2 regions of the Mesorhizobium sp. P171375 genome follow, and region 1 is predicted to be linked to the other one. Evidence: riboswitches for the same ligand, from Rfam matches in the RefSeq annotation. Region 1 holds a riboswitch; the other holds the start of a gene.

Region 1 (4,361 bases):
TGTGCGCCTCCTTGGGCAAGGTCTGGTCGTGGAAGGACCGCGCGGTTTCGGGATCGAGCGACAGGTTGAACTGATCCTCCCAGCGGAACTCGAAGCGCGCGCGCGAAAGCGCATCATCCCTGACCTTCGCTGCCGGATGGCCCTTCGCCAGGTCGGCGGCGTGGGCGGCTATCTTGTAGGTGATCACGCCGATCTTGACGTCGTTGCGATCGGGAAGGCCGAGATGCTCCTTGGGCGTGACGTAGCAGAGCATGGCGGTGCCGAACCAGCCGATCATCGCGGCGCCGATGCCTGAGGTGATGTGGTCGTAGCCCGGCGCGATGTCGGTCGTCAGCGGTCCGAGCGTATAGAACGGCGCCTCGCCGCAGACGGCGAGTTGCTTGTCCATGTTCGCCTTGATCTTGTGCATCGGCACGTGGCCGGGGCCCTCTATCATCACCTGGCAATCCTTCGCCCAGGCGATCTTCGTCAGCTCGCCGAGCGTCTCCAGCTCGGCGAACTGCGCCGCGTCATTGGCATCGGCGATCGAGCCTGGACGAAGACCGTCGCCGAGCGAGAAGGAGACGTCGTAGGCTCTGGCGATGTCGCAGATCTCCGCGAAGTGCTCGTAGAGGAAGCTTTCCCGGTGATGGTGCAGGCACCATTTGGCCATGATCGAGCCGCCGCGCGAGACGATACCCGTCACCCGGTCGACGGTCAGCGGGATATAATGCAGCCGCACGCCGGCGTGGATGGTGAAATAGTCGACGCCTTGCTCGGCCTGTTCGATCAGCGTGTCGCGGTAGACCTCCCAGGTCAGATCCTCGGCAATGCCGCCGACCTTTTCGAGCGCCTGGTAGAGCGGCACCGTGCCGATCGGCACCGGCGCGTTGCGCACGATCCAGTCGCGGATGTTGTGGATGTTGCGGCCGGTCGACAGGTCCATCACCGTATCGGCGCCCCAGCGGATCGCCCACACCATCTTTTCGACCTCTTCCGCCATCGACGATGTGACGGCGGAGTTACCGATATTGGCGTTGATCTTCACCAGGAAATTGCGGCCGATGATCATCGGCTCGCTCTCGGGATGGTTGATGTTGGCGGGAATGATCGCCCGTCCGCGCGCCACCTCGTCACGCACGAATTCGGGCGTGACGAAATCGGGCAGTGTCGCGCCGAAAGCCTCGCCGTCGCGCTCAAGCTTGCCGTGCAGGATCTCGCGACCAAGGTTCTCGCGAATGGCAACGAACTCCATTTCGGGTGTGATGATGCCGGCGCGCGCATAGGCAAGCTGCGTCACCGCCTTGCCTGCTTTGGCCCTGAGCGGTCGGTGGCGGATGGGAAATTCCGGCGTCAGGCGTTCGCCCGTCGCGAATCCGTTGTCCTCCGGCCGGACATGGCGGCCGTCACAGTCCTCGACATCGCCGCGGGCCAAGATCCATTCGTGGCGAAGCCGAGCCAGGCCTTTTTCGATGCTGGTTTCGACAGCCGGATCGGTATAGGGGCCCGACGGATCGTAGACGGTGACTGGCGGTTCGCCGGCTGTCGGATGGACGGAGATTTCGCGCATCGGCACTTTGATCTGCGAGTGGATGGTGCCGGGCTTGTGGATCTTCCGCGAGGCGGGCAGCGGTCCCGTCGACACGGCAGGGGTGAGGGCATTCATCTTGAGGCTCCTTTGCTCATGCATTGGAGACCCAGTTCTGTGCCGGAAGGATGAAAAGACGCTTCTGTCGACCTGCCGAAACAGGACCTCGGGCGTAACTCCCGCAAAGCGCTTGCACCGTCCCTACGCCAGTATGAACTGGATCAGGTTCAACGGGTCACTGCGCCGCGAAAGCCAGCAGTATCTCAGCCCCTTGCCGGGACTCCCCTGGTGAATGCCTCAGGTTGAACGGGCCGGCGCGGCTTTGTCAAGCGCATTTGGCCCGCCCACTGTCAAATCAAACCAGGACCGCTTCGTCTTCTTGGCAGTCTGGCATCTGCCCCTGCTCTGTCCACATCCTGTTTGGGTGGAAGGCCACCACCCAGCGGAACCCTCAGAGAAGGAAAACCGTCCAGATTTGGCTAGACTGCTCGACGATAAGTCCAGAGCTGTGCCGGCGGTATGTTGCGGACGACGAAGTCATAGTGGGAAACCACGTAACGGTCTGGCATCTTGATCACCGGCGACAGAGGTCCATACGTGATCTGAATTAGAGGCCGGCCGGCAGGAATACGGGCAAGCAGATCCTCAACCAGCGCGACACGCTGTTGCATTGGAAAGCTCAACAGCGGGACTGCACTTATAACACAATCGAACTGTTCACCTTTGCGCTCACCCAGAGCTTCGTCCAGCGCAAATGCGTCGCCCAATCTGAAGTCCACATTCGGGAAGCGTTGCACCAGGCCGTCGTAGAAAATCCTGGAATATTCGACTGAAACCAGCTGGCGCGGCTTGATTCCCCTAGCCAGGATCGCCTTTGTGATGACACCGGTTCCCGCGCCAAGCTCCAGAATCGGCAATCCTGACCGTGGGTTCACCACGCTTGCCATCCGGCGTGCCGCATAAACCGAAGTGGGAATAAGGGCTCCCACGCCCTTCTTGTCCTTCTGCCAGCCTTTGGAGAATTGGACTTCTTCCTCAAACCTTTTGCCGAGCCGCTCCTTCAGTCGCAAAATCATATCTTCTCCTTGCGTCAGCCGCTTACCCAACGTCATCATTTGGCAAAGCGCGTTTTGGCCAATCTCGGCACCTTTTACAAGCCGGTTACGACCGCTTCCCTGTCACGACGCGGTCAGCATGAATTGCCCCTTAACGCACTTTCATGTTTGCTGGGTCTATGTCTCGCCCTCGCTTGCTGCCCGAAAAAAGTTTCCCGAGCTATGCGTATCTGCCCGGCAAATATCCGCATCCGGTGCGCGATCCCTTGGGCCACAGTTACCGATCAGATCCGGTGACCGTCGCCGTTGGCGAAGCGCTCGGCTCAGATGTGTTTCGATGGGGAATCGACCTTTTCAATCACGGCTACTACTGGGAAGCCCATGAAGCCTGGGAGCCTCTCTGGCAGGCTGCGAAACACAGCGCTCAGCACCGCATGTTCTTCAAGGGACTGATCCTGTTAGCGGCGGCCGGGGTGAAGATCCGCGAGGGCAAGCGGGTCGCAGCGGCGCGCCATGCGACAAGAGCTGCAGGGCTTTTTCGTCAGGTGGTGAGAGTGCCGGGCGGCCTGTGGGAGAAAGCGCTGGGAATGACACCCGCCGCGCTCGCTGAACATGCCCAAGCGATCGTAGCTTACCCGGTTGTTCCGCGGGAGCCAAAGCCTGCCCAGCCTGAGCCCGTGTTTGATTTCATACTCGCACCAGTATCCGAGAGCGTTTGATCGGCATTCAGTGGTTCAAGTGTCCAAGCTAACTTTGTCAGCAGGAAACGGGGCCTTTGAAAACCGCTCACCACCCGCATGCGTCACAAAAATAAGAGTGCAGTAAGGTTTTATAGGCAACTCGCGGCCGCTTCGATGTCGATGGTCTCGAGGGTCGGGGGCGACCGGTCGCGCTCGTAGCCAATCTATTGATGACAGAGATGCCGGCAGGCTTCAATGACGGGGATGGCGAAAAGCTGAGTGCTCGGGCTTGCGGGCCGAGCTTGTCGGCCGCTCGATGGAAAGGGTCATTTGAGGTGGGGTCTCGGCCGCGTGCAGCTGAAAGACACGCTCGTCCAGTTCCTTGTCCACTTCCGTCAGACGATGATTGAGGCGAAGGTAGTCCGTCCAGGTCGGCGTGCGGACGTTTCTGTCCAATGCATAGGCTTCTGCAGGTTCCGCTGGAGCGTCCAGTTCCGAGCACCGACGCGGCTGTGTACATGGCGCCGCTGCCGCATGAGGTCGAGGAAGGCCTCGAGATTTCTCTCGGCTATCAGATATTCGATCTTGACCCACGATCGGGCCGCTCCTCGGCTTCAAGTTGAGAGAGACAGCTGGGGCATCGAATTCCTCCAAGGGATCGGGCTCGGAGTCGCGGCGCTCTCGAAGAGGAAAGAGAACGCCGGCTGCAGCGACGATCAACAGGGCTCCAGCGGAGCCCTCCAGCGCCCAGGTCAACGAATGGTTTTCGGCCACCGTGCCCCACACCCAGCTGCCGAGCGCGATGCCGCCGTCTATCAAAGCATAGTAGATCGAGATGGTGCGCCCCACGACCCAGCGCGGGCTCGCCAGCTGCACGCTCACACCAACCCCGGACCAGGCGGTCACCCAGCCCGCGCCGCCCAAGGCGAGTGCAATTGCCGCCACGGTAATCGAAGATGTCAGTGCCAGGGAGAGAGAACACGCCGCACAGGCGACGCAGGAGAGCCTCATCAGCCTTTCTTGCGACAAGCTCCGTCTGAACAGGCTGTTGGAGAGGCC
Region 2 (4,361 bases), 1.8 Mb from region 1:
ATGGTGGCCGAGCCTTCGGCGCCGCGATGGCCGCGAAAACGCTGGCGCATGGTCTGGAGTTCGCCGAGGCGGCGCATGTTGCGCTTGCGCCGCGCCGTCACGCCGTAGCGCAGCCAGTGCTCCTCGCGCACGATCTGACGGCCAAGCTTGTGCTGCTCGCGCTCTTCCTCTTCCAACACCTGGTCGCGCCATTCCTCGAAATGGCCAAAGCCCTTGTCGAGGCGGCGGGTCTGGCCGCGGTCGAGCCAGACGGTGGCGCGCGAGACGCGTTCGAGGAAGCGACGGTCGTGCGAGATGACGATTAGCGCCGACGAGGTGCGGACAAGCTCCTCTTCCAGCCATTCGATCACCGACAGATCGAGATGGTTGGTCGGCTCATCAAGCAGCAGAATATCAGGCTCCGGCGCCATCACACGAGCAAGCGCGGCGCGGCGCGCCTCGCCGCCGGAGAGGTCGTTGGGGTTTTCCGTGCCGGCGAGGCCGAGATGCTCCATCAGATAGGTGGCGCGGTAGGGATCGTCGGCCGGCCCAAGCCCGGCCTCGACATAGGCGCGCACATTGGCAAAGCCATCCATGTCGGGCATTTGCGGGAGATAGCGAACCGTTGCCGAAGGCTGGCGGAAGACTTCGCCGTCCTGCGGTTCGATCAGCCCTGCGGCGATCTTGAGCAGCGTCGACTTGCCGGAGCCGTTGCGGCCGACGAGCGCAATCTTGTCGCCGGCGGATGCGGTGAGTTCGGCGCCGTCGAGCAGCGGCGTGCCGCCGAAGGTCAGTCTTATCCCGTCGAGGTTGAGAAGGGGCGGGGCCATGTCAGCTTTCAGGCAAGGGATAGGGATGAGCGAGCAACAGCGCGCGGCCATGGCCAAGTGCGATTTCGAGCCGGCCCCCGGTCTTCTCTGACTTGACCTCGTTGGAGATGGTGAGCGACGAGCCGAAGGCAACCTCGACATGGTCGAGCGGCCATTTGGCGCTGGACACGGTCAGGCCCGAAAGATCGGAAAAGCCGAGCACGGAAAACAACGTGCCGTCGGCGTAGTCGAAGCCGGCCTTGCCCGGCAGCAAGGGAACCCCCTCCTGCGCGCCGCTGGTCAACAGCACTTTCGTGCCGGTCTCGGCCAGCCGCAGGCTGAGCGCCAGATGAAGGTACGCATGGTCGGCGCGCTTGCCACCGAAAGCGCCGGCCAGCACCAGGCTGGTGGCGCCGCGCTCCAGTGCGGCGGCGATGGCCAGCTCCCCGTCGGTCTTGTCCTTTTCGGGCGGAAATACCTGGCGCGGCACGGCGGCGAGATCGACGGGAAGCTCCGCGGGCACGGAATCGAAGTCGCCCACCCAAAGCTCCGGCATCAGGCCGAGCATCCGGGCATGGCCGATGCCGGCGTCGGCGGCGATGACGCGCGCGCCTTCGACCTGGCGGTCGAGCCGCGGCGTGCGGATGAGATCGCCGCCAAGCAGGATGGTGAATGTGCTCATATCCGGTGGCCCTTACCAGCCCCGCCGGCGAAACGGAAGGCCGAGCCTTGGCTAGCTTTTTGTTGGAGCATGATCTCCGGACAAAACGGTTCCCGTTTGTCCGAGAAAACCGGTTCCCACTTTTCGGATCATGCTCTGGCAAAGTTCCGCTTGCGTGGCACCTTGGCCGGCCCTATGTGTCGAAACGCTCTAACGGGGTGCCGAACGCGATGTTTCGCGGGTCGGCTGAGAGGCAGTCTCGCCAACCCGCTGAACCTGATCCGGTTTGTACCGGCGGAGGGATTAGACGCTTCGGACAGACCGACGCCTCAATTCCTTTCAAACACGAATGAAGGAGGTGCCGATGCGCATGTTTTTGTCCCGTCTTGTCCCAGCCCTGGGTCTTGCTTTTTCGCTTCTCGCCGTGCCTGCGTCCGCGCAGGAAAAACTCACCGTCTACACCTATGAGAGTTTCACTGCCGATTGGGGCCCGGGTCCTGCGGTGAAGAAGGAATTCGAAGCCGAATGCGGCTGCAGCGTCGACTTCGTCTCGGTCGCCGACGGCGTCGCGCTGCTCAACCGCGTCAAGCTCGAGGGGGCGTCGACCAAGGCCGATATCGTGCTTGGCCTCGACACCAATTTGACTGCCGAGGCCAAGGCCTCCGGCCTGTTTGTCCCGCATGGCGCTGTGGCTGAAAACAGCGTGCCGGGCGGCTGGAGCGACGATACTTTCGTCCCCTATGACTATGGCTATTTCGCTGTCGTCTATGACACCGAGAAGCTGAAGAACCCGCCCAAGAGCCTGAAGGAACTGGTCGAAGGCGATGCCGCCGACAAGATCGTCATCCAGGATCCGCGCACCTCGACGCCGGGCCTTGGCCTGCTTCTGTGGGTGAAGTCGGTTTATGGCGACAAGGCGCCGGAAGCCTGGGCCAAGCTCAAGCCAAAGGTGCTGACGGTGACGCCGGGCTGGAGCGAAGCCTATGGCCTGTTCACCAAGGGCGAGGCGCCAATGGTGCTGTCCTACACGACGTCGCCGGCTTACCACATGGTGGCCGAAAACACCGATCGCTACCAGGCGGCATCCTTCGAGGAAGGCGAGTATCTGCAGATCGAGGTCGCCGGCATCACCACCACGGGTGCGAAAAACCCCCTGGCGGCAAAGTTTCTCGCCTTCATGACCGGGCCGAAATTCCAGAATGTCATTCCGGAGACCAACTGGATGTTCCCGGCGGGGAAAATCGACAAGCCGCTCAATCCGGCCTTCGACAAACTGGTCAAGCCGGTGAAGACGCTGCTGTTCAGCCCGGAAGAGGTTGCGGCCAACCGCAAGGCTTGGGTGGATGAGTGGCTGGCGGTGATGAGCAAGTAGATTTGGCTGGATGATCGGAAGATGACCGCTCTACGGCGCCCCCCTCTGTCCTGCCGGACATCTCCCCCACGAGGGGGGAGATTGGGTGTCGCCTCGGCTTTCGCCAACCTCCAACGTTTTGAGCGGAGCGCGGAAACTGCTGATCTCCCCCCTCGTGGGGGAGATGTCCGGCAGGACAGAGGGGGGCGCGAAGGAACGCGACGCCCGCCAAAGATCTTTTGGGCGGTCCGGCGTGCAACGCTCTGACCCCCGCGTCACCGCCGGCATTGTCGCGCTCGCGGCAATCGCGCTGCTGATCGGCGGCGCCTTTGCCGGGCTTATCCGCGAAGGCGCGCACGACCTCCGCGGTGCTGCGTCCGCCTTCGATCTCTATCTCCTGCGCGTTGTCCGCTTCACGCTCTGGCAAGCAGTCCTTTCGACGCTGCTTTCCGTCGTGCCGGCGCTGTTCGTGGCGCGTGCTCTGTCGCGGCATCCGCGCTTCTTTGGCCGCGGTTTCATCCTGCAACTGTTCACCGTGCCGCTGGCACTGCCGGCCATTGTCGCGGCGCTCGGCATACTGGCGCTCTATGGCCGGGCCGGCTACTTCGCCGCGATCGGTGGTCAAAGCTGGCCCGATATCTATGGCCTGTCGGGCATCCTCGTCGCTCATGTCTTCTTCAATCTGCCGCTGGCAACACGGCTGTTCCTTGAGGCACTGGGCACGGTGCCTGCCGATCAATGGCGGCTGGCAAGCCAGCTCGGCATGGGGGCGAGACCAGCCTTCCGGTTGATCGAATGGCCGGTGCTGCGATCGGCTCTGCCGGGCGTCGCCGGCCTTGTCTTCATGCTTTGCATCACCTCCTTCACCATCGTGCTCATCCTCGGCGGCGGGCCGGCGGCGACGACGCTGGAGGTCGCCATCTACCAAGCGCTGCGCTTCGATTTCGATCCCGCGCGGGCAGTTACACTGACAGTGCTGCAAATTGCCCTGACCTTTGCCGTCGTGCTGGCGCTGACGCGGCTTGGCGCCAATGTGACCGGGGATGCGAACCTGCCTGTGGCGCGGCGCCGCTATCTCTCGGCCGGCCCGGTCGAAACGGCGCTTAATGTCGTATTGATCGCGCTCGCTTTGCTGTTCGTCGCCGGGCCGATGGCGGCAACCGTCGCATCCGGCCTTGGCGCCGATCTCGGCCGGCTGGCCGGCGAGAGCGCGGTGCGCCAGGCGACGCTGACCAGCGCCTGTCTCAGCCTCCTGGCGGCGCTGCTTTCGGTGTCGCTATCGCTGTCGCTGATCATGGCACGCCGGGCGCTGTCCCTACACCGCCGTGGCGGCGCCCGCTCGCTGCTCGAACATGCCACCGACACCGGCGCCGGTTTTGTCCTCGTCGTGCCGCCCATCGTCATCGGCGCCGGCTGGTTTCTCCTGCTGCGCACGGTCGCCGATGTCTTTGCCATCGCGCCGGTCATGGTCGTCGCCGTCAACGCGGTGATGGCGATGCCCTTCGCCATCCGCGCGATGCGTCCGGCCTATGATGCGGCAAGCGAACGCCATGAAAAGCTG

The links. Region 1 has a riboswitch for thiamine pyrophosphate ahead of thiC (phosphomethylpyrimidine synthase ThiC). Riboswitches for the same ligand answer to the same signal wherever they lie in the genome.
Region 2: another riboswitch for thiamine pyrophosphate. It lies ahead of thiB (thiamine ABC transporter substrate binding subunit); the one in region 1 lies ahead of thiC (phosphomethylpyrimidine synthase ThiC).

The regions. Positions count from the first base shown of each region.
Region 1 is NZ_JBYNWF010000001.1:2,128,055-2,132,415, forward strand. It holds gene thiC (phosphomethylpyrimidine synthase ThiC) at 1-1,645, opposite strand, end outside; TPP riboswitch at 1,748-1,864, opposite strand; gene pmtA (phospholipid N-methyltransferase PmtA) at 2,047-2,643, opposite strand; gene ACYHH6_RS10210 (DUF309 domain-containing protein) at 2,817-3,341, shown strand; partial or broken gene ACYHH6_RS10215 (MFS transporter) at 3,555-4,361, opposite strand, start outside.
Region 2 is NZ_JBYNWF010000001.1:368,860-373,220, reverse strand. It holds gene ACYHH6_RS01895 (ABC-F family ATP-binding cassette domain-containing protein) at 1-809, opposite strand, end outside; gene ACYHH6_RS01890 (thiamine diphosphokinase) at 811-1,470, opposite strand; TPP riboswitch at 1,654-1,769, shown strand; gene thiB (thiamine ABC transporter substrate binding subunit) at 1,814-2,821, shown strand; gene thiP (thiamine/thiamine pyrophosphate ABC transporter permease) at 3,054-4,361, shown strand, end outside.